One region of the Streptomyces sp. NPDC092296 genome, then DNA from elsewhere that is predicted to be linked to it. Evidence: riboswitches for the same ligand, from Rfam matches in the RefSeq annotation. Region 1 holds a riboswitch; each other region holds the start of a gene.

What was found. Region 1 has a riboswitch for cobalamin ahead of metE (5-methyltetrahydropteroyltriglutamate--homocysteine S-methyltransferase). Riboswitches for the same ligand answer to the same signal wherever they lie in the genome.
Region 2: linked by a shared signal. The riboswitch ahead of cobI (precorrin-2 C(20)-methyltransferase) and the one ahead of metE (5-methyltetrahydropteroyltriglutamate--homocysteine S-methyltransferase) in region 1 are both predicted to bind cobalamin.
Region 3: linked by a shared signal. The riboswitch ahead of ACIQGZ_RS21030 (cobalamin biosynthesis protein) and the one ahead of metE (5-methyltetrahydropteroyltriglutamate--homocysteine S-methyltransferase) in region 1 are both predicted to bind cobalamin.
Region 4: linked by a shared signal. The riboswitch ahead of ACIQGZ_RS28115 (prenyltransferase/squalene oxidase repeat-containing protein) and the one ahead of metE (5-methyltetrahydropteroyltriglutamate--homocysteine S-methyltransferase) in region 1 are both predicted to bind cobalamin.

What each region holds. Positions count from the first base shown of each region.
Region 1 covers NZ_JBIVRB010000002.1:348,348-350,537, forward strand. Annotated here, with positions in the region: gene ACIQGZ_RS09165 (ribonuclease J) at 1-526, shown strand, start outside; cobalamin riboswitch at 1,000-1,183, shown strand; gene metE (5-methyltetrahydropteroyltriglutamate--homocysteine S-methyltransferase) at 1,372-2,190, shown strand, end outside.
Region 2 covers NZ_JBIVRB010000010.1:56,673-58,862, forward strand. Annotated here, with positions in the region: gene cobM (precorrin-4 C(11)-methyltransferase) at 1-417, opposite strand, end outside; gene cobI (precorrin-2 C(20)-methyltransferase) at 414-1,151, opposite strand; cobalamin riboswitch at 1,295-1,448, opposite strand; gene ACIQGZ_RS20985 (hypothetical protein) at 1,978-2,190, shown strand, end outside.
Region 3 covers NZ_JBIVRB010000010.1:71,569-73,758, reverse strand. Annotated here, with positions in the region: gene ACIQGZ_RS21035 (hypothetical protein) at 1-251, shown strand, start outside; cobalamin riboswitch at 502-693, shown strand; gene ACIQGZ_RS21030 (cobalamin biosynthesis protein) at 805-1,785, shown strand; gene ACIQGZ_RS21025 (cobyric acid synthase) at 1,782-2,190, shown strand, end outside.
Region 4 covers NZ_JBIVRB010000021.1:61,263-63,452, forward strand. Annotated here, with positions in the region: gene ACIQGZ_RS28115 (prenyltransferase/squalene oxidase repeat-containing protein) at 1-790, opposite strand, end outside; cobalamin riboswitch at 893-1,041, opposite strand; cobalamin riboswitch at 1,129-1,206, shown strand; partial or broken gene ACIQGZ_RS28120 (hypothetical protein) at 1,335-1,676, shown strand; gene ACIQGZ_RS28125 (GntR family transcriptional regulator) at 1,696-2,190, opposite strand, start outside.

The DNA.
Region 1 (2,190 bases):
CAACATCATCCGGCCCCGCCATGTGATGCCGGTGCACGGCGAGTGGCGCCATCTGCGGGCCAACGCCGACCTGGCCATCCGGACCGGGGTGGAGCCCGACCGCGCGCTGATCGCGGAGGACGGCGTGGTGGTCGACCTGGTCGACGGGCGCGCCTCCCTGACGGGCAAGGTGCCGGCCGGGTACGTGTACGTCGACGGCATGACCGTCGGCGGCGCCACCGAGGCGTCGCTGAAGGACCGCCGCACCCTGGCGGAAGAGGGTGTCATCACCGTCATCGCCATCGTGGACGCCGACACCGGCGCGCTGGCCGAGGCTCCCGACTTCCTGGCGCGCGGCTTCGTCCACGACGACACCACCTTCGAGCCGGTCATCCCGGTGATCGAGAAGGCCCTGGCCAACGCCGCGCAGGAAGGGATCGGCGAGGCCCACCAACTGGAGCAGCTCATCGTCCGGGCCGTCAGTTCCTGGGCCTGGCGGGCGCACCGCCGCAAGCCGATGATCATCCCGGTCATCATCGACGCCTGAGTCCCGGGTTCGCCGGGGGCGCGCGGCTCGGTGAGGTCGGGAACCTGAGCGCACCGTCGGGTGGGCGCAGCCGGTGCCGGACGCGTCCGCCCGGCGGCCGTCACCGTGTCCGGGTGCGACACGCCCCACCGCCCGGGGGGCCGACCGTGCCTTCTGACCGGACCCGTACGGCTGTCCGCAGACCCAACCGGTCGCTCCGCCGCGCCCACCGCCGGTGCCGCCGCCCTCGGCACCGGCGGAGCGACCCACCGGCTCACCCTCGCGGCCGACGACACCGCCACCCCCCGAGGCCCAGGTGTCGGTGGGTGCGGACTCCGTCCGGGCGGCTGACCCCCACTGGGCCAACCCCTACTGGGCCGCCCTTCGCCGGGCCGGCCCGCGCGGGTCGGCCCGGCCAGGTCTCATTCCCCCGTCCGCACTATGGACAACGACCCTCCTCGGCTTGATCGAGCGCCTAGGCTGGCGGTTGCAGCTGGTTCGCCCTGTCCGCCAGGCAGGCGCGTCGCAAGAGGGAACCCGGTGGGAATCCGGGACTGCCCCGCAGCGGTGAGCGGGAACGACCGCCGTCATACGCACTGGGCCCACCGGGTCTGGGAAGCGACGGCCAGTAGGAGCCTCGACCCCACGAGACGTGCCCGCGAGTCCGAAGACCTGCCACTGCCCGCGTGCGGCCACGCACGCGGAGATCCCGGTGACCTCGTGGGCGGGTCGGCGTACACAGGCAGGGCACACCAGGCAGGGCACCCGCGCGACGCGGCCCGCCGGGTCTGCCGTTCCTTCGCACCCTTCGCGCCCTTCGAACCGACCCGGGGTCGGTAGGGAGACATGCTCGCGAAGGAGAGTCCATGACCAGCAAGTCCGCAGCCGCGGCAGCACGGGCCACCGTGTACGGCTACCCCCGCCAGGGCCCCGACCGGGAGCTCAAGAAGGCCATCGAGGGCTACTGGAAGGGCCGGCTCACCGCCGACGCCCTCCGGGAGACGGCGGCCGACCTGCGCCGGTCCAACTGGCGGCAGCTCGCCGACGCGGGCATCCACGAGGTGCCCACCGGTGACTCCTCGCTCTACGACCACGTGCTGGACACCACGGTCGCCGTCGGCGCGATCCCCGCCCGCCACCGCGCGGCGGTCGACGCCGACCCGCTGGACGGCTACTTCGCCATGGCCCGTGGCACCCAGGACGTGGCGCCGCTGGAGATGACCAAGTGGTTTGACACCAATTACCACTACTTGGTGCCCGAACTCGACCCCGACACCGTCTTCACCGCGAACCCGGCCAAGCAGGTGGGCGAGCTGACGGAAGCCCTGGCGCTGGGCCTCACCGCCCGCCCGGTGCTGGTCGGCCCGGTCAGCTATCTGCTGCTGGCCAAGCCCGCCCCCGGCGTCGCGGAGGACTTCCAGCCGCTCACCCTGCTGGACCGGCTGCTCCCCGTCTACGCCGAGCTCCTGGCCGACCTGCGCGCCGCCGGCGCCGAGTGGGTACAGCTGGACGAACCCGCGCTGGTGCAGGACCGCACCCCGGCCGAGCTGGATGCCGCCGCCCGCGCCTACCGCGAGCTGGGCGGCCGCACCGACCGGCCCAGGCTGCTGGTCGCCTCGTACTTCGACCGCCTCGGTTCGGCGCTGCCCGTGCTCGCCAAGGCCCCGGTCGACGGCCTGGCGCTG
Region 2 (2,190 bases), on a different contig from region 1:
CACCGACTGGGCCACCTCGGGCACGGTCAGCTCCCGCTGCGCGATGGCCGCCACCGCCGAGAACGACGACACGCCGGGCACGATCTCGGTCTCCAGGCCCAGCTCCCGGCAGCGCTCCAGCTGCTCCTGCACCGCGCCCCAGAGCGACGGGTCCCCGGAGTGGATGCGGGCCACCTGGAGGCCGTCGCGGGCGGCCTCCTCGTACACCGCGAGGACGTCCTCCATCGGCACCAGCGAGGAGTCCAGCACCCGGGCCCCCGGGCGGGCGTGCTCCAGCACCTCGGCCTGCACCAGGCTGGCCGCCCAGACCACCACGTCGGCCGCGCCGATCGCTCGGGCGGCCCGGAAGGTCAGCAGGTCGGCCGCCCCGGGACCGGCGCCGACGAAGGTCACCTTGCCGCTGGTCGTACCGGTCACAGCTTTCCCCCTCGGGAGTCCCGCCGGGCGGGGCAGATCAGGGTGGACAGATACGGCTGCGGGGCGCCGTCCAGCTCGGCGGCCGGGCGGATCGACTCCTCCGGCAGGCCCAGCGAGGAGCCCCACACCGCGCCCTCGGTGCGGTCGGTCTCCCGCAGCGCGGCGGCGACCTCGGCGGCGATCCGGCCGAACTTGTACGCCACCACGGTGCCCGGCCCGGCCAGCGCCTGCCGCAGTACGGCGGCGCCGGCGGTTACCGGCACCAGGGTGAGCGGCTCGACGCCCTCCGCCAGCACGGTGCCGCTGCGCGCGGCCAGGTCCTGCATGGCGGTGATGCCGGGGACGGTCTCCACCACGGTGTCCGGGACGGCCTGCCGCACCGTCTGGGCCAGATAGGTGAAGGTCGAGTACACATTGGGGTCGCCGATGGTGGCGAACGCCACGGTGCCGTCCTCGCCCGCCTCGCGCAGCAGCGCCGCGACCCGCTCCCCGGCGGCGTCCCAGGCCGCCTCGCGGCGGGCGCGGTCCTCCCGCTCGTTCAGCGCGAACACCACCCGGACGACCTTGCCCGGATCGGTGTGGTGCAGCACGGTGGCCTCGGCGCGGCCGACCTCGCCGCTGTCCATCACCGGGACGACCACGGACCGCGCCTCGCGCAGCACCCGTACGCCCTTCACCGTGACCAGCTCCGGGTCGCCGGGACCCATGCCGACGCCGACCAGGCGGCGGCTCACGCGGACGGGCCGGGGTGGCGGCCGACGGGTCGGCCGGTGACGGGTCGGCCGGTGACGGCAGGCCGCGGCGGCGCGGCATGCGGAGAGCGCATGGCGGAAGTCCTCACTCGGGGTCCTCGCCCCGGTCGACGTGACGGCGGCCAGAGTCTCCTGGCTCCCGGATCAGCGCACCCCCGGGCCTTCCAACCGCACGTTCGCGGCCGTGGCCGACTCCCGCAGCGGGGCTGGTGGAGTCGGGGGTGCTCCCCGGTGACAGTGGCGGGACCGCGCCGGATTCGCACCGGACTTCCTCGTCAATGCCGCCGTGTATGGCCCGGAAATCCCATCACGCCCCCGGCCCCCAGTCAACAAGCCCCCCTGTGGCGTACACCGCACCGCACCTGCACCGATGCCGCCGCGCCCCCGCCCCGGCCCGGCCTCCGCCCCGCTGCGGGGGCGGCCGGAGCGTAGGGAAAGGCAGGATCTCCGGTATTCCGGCTGTCCGGGCTGCGATAACCGAATAAAAGGTACATAAATCGGGGCGCCCGGCGCGCTCGAACCCCAGAGCCGCCCGCAATCACGAGCGGATTCGCCGCCGCCAATTCGGGCCGCCGGGAGTAGCGTGTACCAGTGAGGGCGTCCCGCACGCCGGCCCACCGCCGGCGGCGTCCCCGACGCGCAGACACGCCGGGCGGTGCACACGCCCCGGGAACGGGTTCGCACCATGACCGTGGGCGGCATCCCCGCACGCAGACCGATTCTCTCCCTCCCCCTCCTCCCCGCTCCGCCGGGACACGGCGGTCCCTCCGCAGTGCTGCGGCACCGCCTCACGGGGCAGAAAGACCCCATGGGCGATGCAGACGACGCAGAGCAGAGCCCGGTCGGAGCCATCGGCCGGGTGACCGTGCCGATCCCGGCGGACGGCCCGGGTGAGGTGCTGCTGCCGGTGCGCGGCGGGACGGAGGCGTACGCCGCCTGGTCCGACACGCCGATCGCCAAGCATGTACGGGTCATCGTGGTGGACTCCACCTCGGCCCGCTCCGTCGTCGTCCAGCCCTTC
Region 3 (2,190 bases), on a different contig from region 1:
TGCTCGGGATGTCCTGGCTGGAGGACCGGGCGTTCGCGCCGCCTGCGGACGAGCTGCCGGGGGCCGCCGCGCAACCGCTCGGCAGAGCGGTGGGGCTGGTCCGCCTGGCCGCCGCCCCGGCCGAAGCAGCCCCGGGCACCACCGCCCTGCCCGCCCCCGCCCGGCCCGCCGCGCCCGCCGATCTGGCCGTACACCGCCTGTCCCGCGCCACCGCCGGGCGGCCCCGGCACCGCGCCGAGACGGCCGCCTGACTCCACGACCCACCCACCCGACCACCCCCGCCCGCCCGACCGCAGGCCCCCGCATCCGGCCGTACACCGCCTGCCCCACGCCACCGCCGGACGGCCCCCGCACCGCGCCGAGACAGCCGCCTGACCCCACGACCCACCCACCCGACCACCCCCGCCCACCCGACCGCAGACCGCCACATCCGGCAGAGCCGCAGGTCGCAGGGGTGGAGTGTGACCGAACCCTCCCCGCACCGTGTTGACGCTGCGACCGGGCGCGTGGTGGGATCTTCGGGCCAGTACGGAGGCATGGAGAGGAAGCCGGTGCGAATCCGGCGCGGTCCCGCCACTGTCACCGGGGAGCACCCTCGAACCATGGCCACGGCAGCCGCGAACCGGCCGCTGGAAGGCCCGGGGGTGTGCCGATCCGGAAGCCAGGAGACTCTCGCCGCCGGCTCGTCGATCCAGGGCGCGGACCCTGAGTGAGGACACGCGCGATGCAGGCTGCCCGGGTACCCGACCGACCCTCGGGGCCGTCCCGCCCCCACCCGTCCACCCGCCGCAGCGGCTGACCGGCGTGCGCACGCCGGTTGCGCGCGCCGTACCCGGGCCCACCGCCTTCGCCGTCGGTGCGGTCGCCGGGTACGCCGTCGACGCCCTGCTCGCCGACCCCCGGCGCGGCCACCCGGTGGCCGCCTTCGGCACCGCCGCCGCCGCGCTGGAGCGCCGCCTGTGGCGCGACCACCGGGCCGCCGGCGCCGTCCACACCGCCCTGTGCGTGGGCGCCGTCGCGGTCGGCGCGGTCGCCGCCGAACGGACGCTCGGCCACCGGGCCCCGGCGCGGGCGCTGCTGGCGGCGGGCGCCGTCTGGACGGTGCTCGGCGGCACCTCGCTGTCCCGCGAGGCACGCACCATCGCCGCCGCGCTGGAGACGGGCGACCTGGCCGCGGCCCGCGCCCGGCTGCCGCATCTGTGCGGGCGCGACCCGCAGCACCTGGACGGCCCGCAGCTGGCCCGCGCCGTGGTGGAGTCCGTCGCGGAGAACACCGCCGACGCGGTGGTCAACGCGCTGACCTGGGGCGCCCTGGCCGGTACCCCCGGGCTGCTGGCCTTCCGCGCGGTCAACACCCTGGACGCCATGGTCGGCCACCGCACCCCGCGCCACCGCCGCTTCGGCTGGGCCGCCGCCCGGCTGGACGACGTGGCGGGCTGGCCCGGCGCCCGGCTGACCGCGCTGCTGACCGTCGCCGCCGCGCCCGAGCCGGGCCGGGCCTGGCGGGTGTGGCGGCGGGACGGCTCGGCGCACCCCAGCCCCAACGCCGGGCAGGCCGAGTCGGCGTTCGCGGGGGCGCTGGGCGTGCGGCTGGGCGGGACACTGGCGTACGGCAGCCGGGTGGAGCACCGCCCGGTGCTGGGCGCGGAACTGCGGCCGGTCCAGGTCGCGGACATCGAGCGGGCGTGCCTGCTGTCCCGCCGGGTGGGGCTGCTGGCGCTGGGCGCCACCGTCACCGCGCGGTGGGCGGCCGGCCGGCTGCGCAGCCGGAGGGCGGGCCGATGAGCGGGGCGCTGCTGGTGGCGGGGACCACCTCGGACGCGGGCAAGAGCGTGGTCACCGCCGGGATCTGCCGCTGGCTGGCCCGGCAGGGCGTCAGGGTGGCGCCGTTCAAGGCGCAGAACATGTCGCTGAACTCGATGGTCACCGCCGACGGCGCCGAGATCGGCCGCGCCCAGGCGATGCAGGCGGCCGCCGCCCGGGTGGCGCCCGAGGCGGCGATGAACCCGGTGCTGCTCAAGCCGGGCGGCGACGGACGCAGCCAGGTGGTGCTGCTGGGCCGCCCGGTGGCCGAGGTCGGCGCGCTGGACTACCGGGAGCGCAAGCCGCTGCTGCTGGCGCGGGCCCTGGAGTGCCTGGCCGAGCTGCGGCACCGCTTCGACGTGGTGGTCTGCGAGGGCGCCGGCTCCC
Region 4 (2,190 bases), on a different contig from region 1:
TCGCGCGGACGGTGCTGTCCGGGCCGCCGGCTGCGGCGAGCGCGAGGCCGACCCCGGCGGTGGCCGCGTAGTCCGTGCCGAAGCCGTCGAAGACGTGGTCACCGTCGGTGAGCTGCTCGGTGAGCCACCGGGCGGCGGCGTCCACGTCCGCCGTACCGCCGCCGGGGGTCACCGGCGGGGTGGTCGGCGGCGTGGTGGGTGGCGTGGTGGGCGGGGTGGTCGCGGTGCCCTGGGCGCGGACGGAGTCGGGAGTGAAGGACGGGCCGCCGGTCGTACCGCCGAGGTCGGTCGGGCCGAACACCCAGGCCTCGACCTCGCCGTCCTTCGGGTGGTCGCTCAGCGCGCCCAGCGGGGAGTACGTCCAGCTCTGCTGCCCGGCCGGGGCGATCCAGAACGACCAGTAGGCGTTGGCGGGCGGCGTCAGTACGCAGGGCTCATCGGCCGGGGTCGGGTACTGGGCGCCGCCGTCGAAGGCGTCGCTGCCGATCCGGCAGATGAAGCCGGGGCCGTCGTGCACGGTGCCGGTGGTGGTGAACCCGGCGTTGTGCAGCAGGTTCATCCCGGTGGTGGGGTGCGCGTCGCAGCCCCGGGCCACCGGGCCGCCCCAGTGGCCGAAGTCCACGGCGACGATCGCGCCGCTGGTGGGTGTGCAGCCACCGATCGGGTCGGCGTGCGCGGTACCGGCGGCCGACAGCAGACCGGTGGTCAGGGTGCCGACGACAAGCGCGGCGGCGCTGAACAGGGCGATGGCGCGCGGCTGCCTGCGGCCGCGTCTGACGGGTCGAAGCACGGTGCCCCTCGGTCCGGCCGGCGGGGAGGGCAGGCCGCGGAAGGGCGGACGGCTGCGCGGGGTATGCCGACCGGTCGTCCGTGCCGTAGTCCTCGACGGCGAGCGTGACTTGCAGTTCAGCGCAGGTAATCCGGCTCGCCCGCCTCACGGAGGGCCTACGGTTGCGGGTCAGCGCCGGACTTGGACCGGCTTCCCCTGGTCGCTGAATCGAAAATGCGTTTTATGTGACCACGCCGTCCGGTCTCCCGTCAACGGCGCCCACGGTCGCCTTTTGTCACCCCGTCAGGCCCCCTTACGCCGCGGTCGTCCGCCACCTACGCTCGCCCTGTCGCCGCGTGGGGGAACCCGGTGTGAATCCGGGGCTGACGCGCAACGGTATGGGCGGCTCCTCCCGAGCCGACCGAGCCCGATCACCCGCCCGGCGGCGCTGCATCCGCGGAAGCCTGGCCACGCGATCGGGCGGCTACCGCCTCGGCACGGGGTGGTCCGCAGCGGCCCACCGGGCCAGGGGCGCGCTGCCGCCCCTACCCAAGGAGCCCTTCCCATGAGCGTGCGCACCACCGCGCGCAGGTCCCGAGCCCTGGCCACCGCCGTACCGCTGGCCGTCGGCGCCCTCCTGCTGAGCACCGCACCGGCCGGCGCCACCTCCACCCCGGCGCAGATCGCCACCTCCACCGCCAACGGTGTCGCCTATCTGAAGTCCCTTCAGGGGCCCGACGGCGGTTACGCGGGCGGCGGGCTCTCCAACGAGTGGGCGTTCAGTGCCCTCGCCGCCGCCGGTACGGCCGCCGTGGACATCACCCCCGGCGGCGACACCGGCAAGAACGCCCGGACCGTCTACCGCAGCCTGCTCGCCACCAGCAGCTGGCCCGGCAGCGCCCCGGTCGGCCCGCCCCCGCCGTGCCCTACCGCCCGGCAGCCGGGGGCCGCTGCTCCTCGGCTGCGGCGCGGGCGGCCAGGACCTCCAGGGCCGCCGCACGGGTGTTGGCCACATGGCGTCGGGCGAGGTGCGCGGCGGTCTGCGGGTCGCCCGACCGCAGGGCCTGGAACAGCTCCTCGTGCTCACCGCACATCAGCGGTGCGTCCCCCGGCTCGGCGGTGAGCCGGAACAGCCGGTGCAGCCGTCCGTCCAGTGGCTGCATCAGGTTTTGGAGCAGCGGGTTCCCGGACAGGACGACGATCTGGCGGTGGAAGTCGGCGTTGAGGGCCGCGACATCGCGGGCCCGGCCGCGCTCGGCGGCCCGGCGGGCGCGCCCGAGCAGCTGCTCCAGCCGCCGCAGCCCGGCCGGGTCGGCGTGCCGTGCGGCCAGCTCGGCGGCGAGTGCCTCCAGGGTCTCGCGGACGTCGAAAAAGTGCGCGGTGTCCGCCACCCCGACCTGGGAGACGGTGGTGCCGCGCCG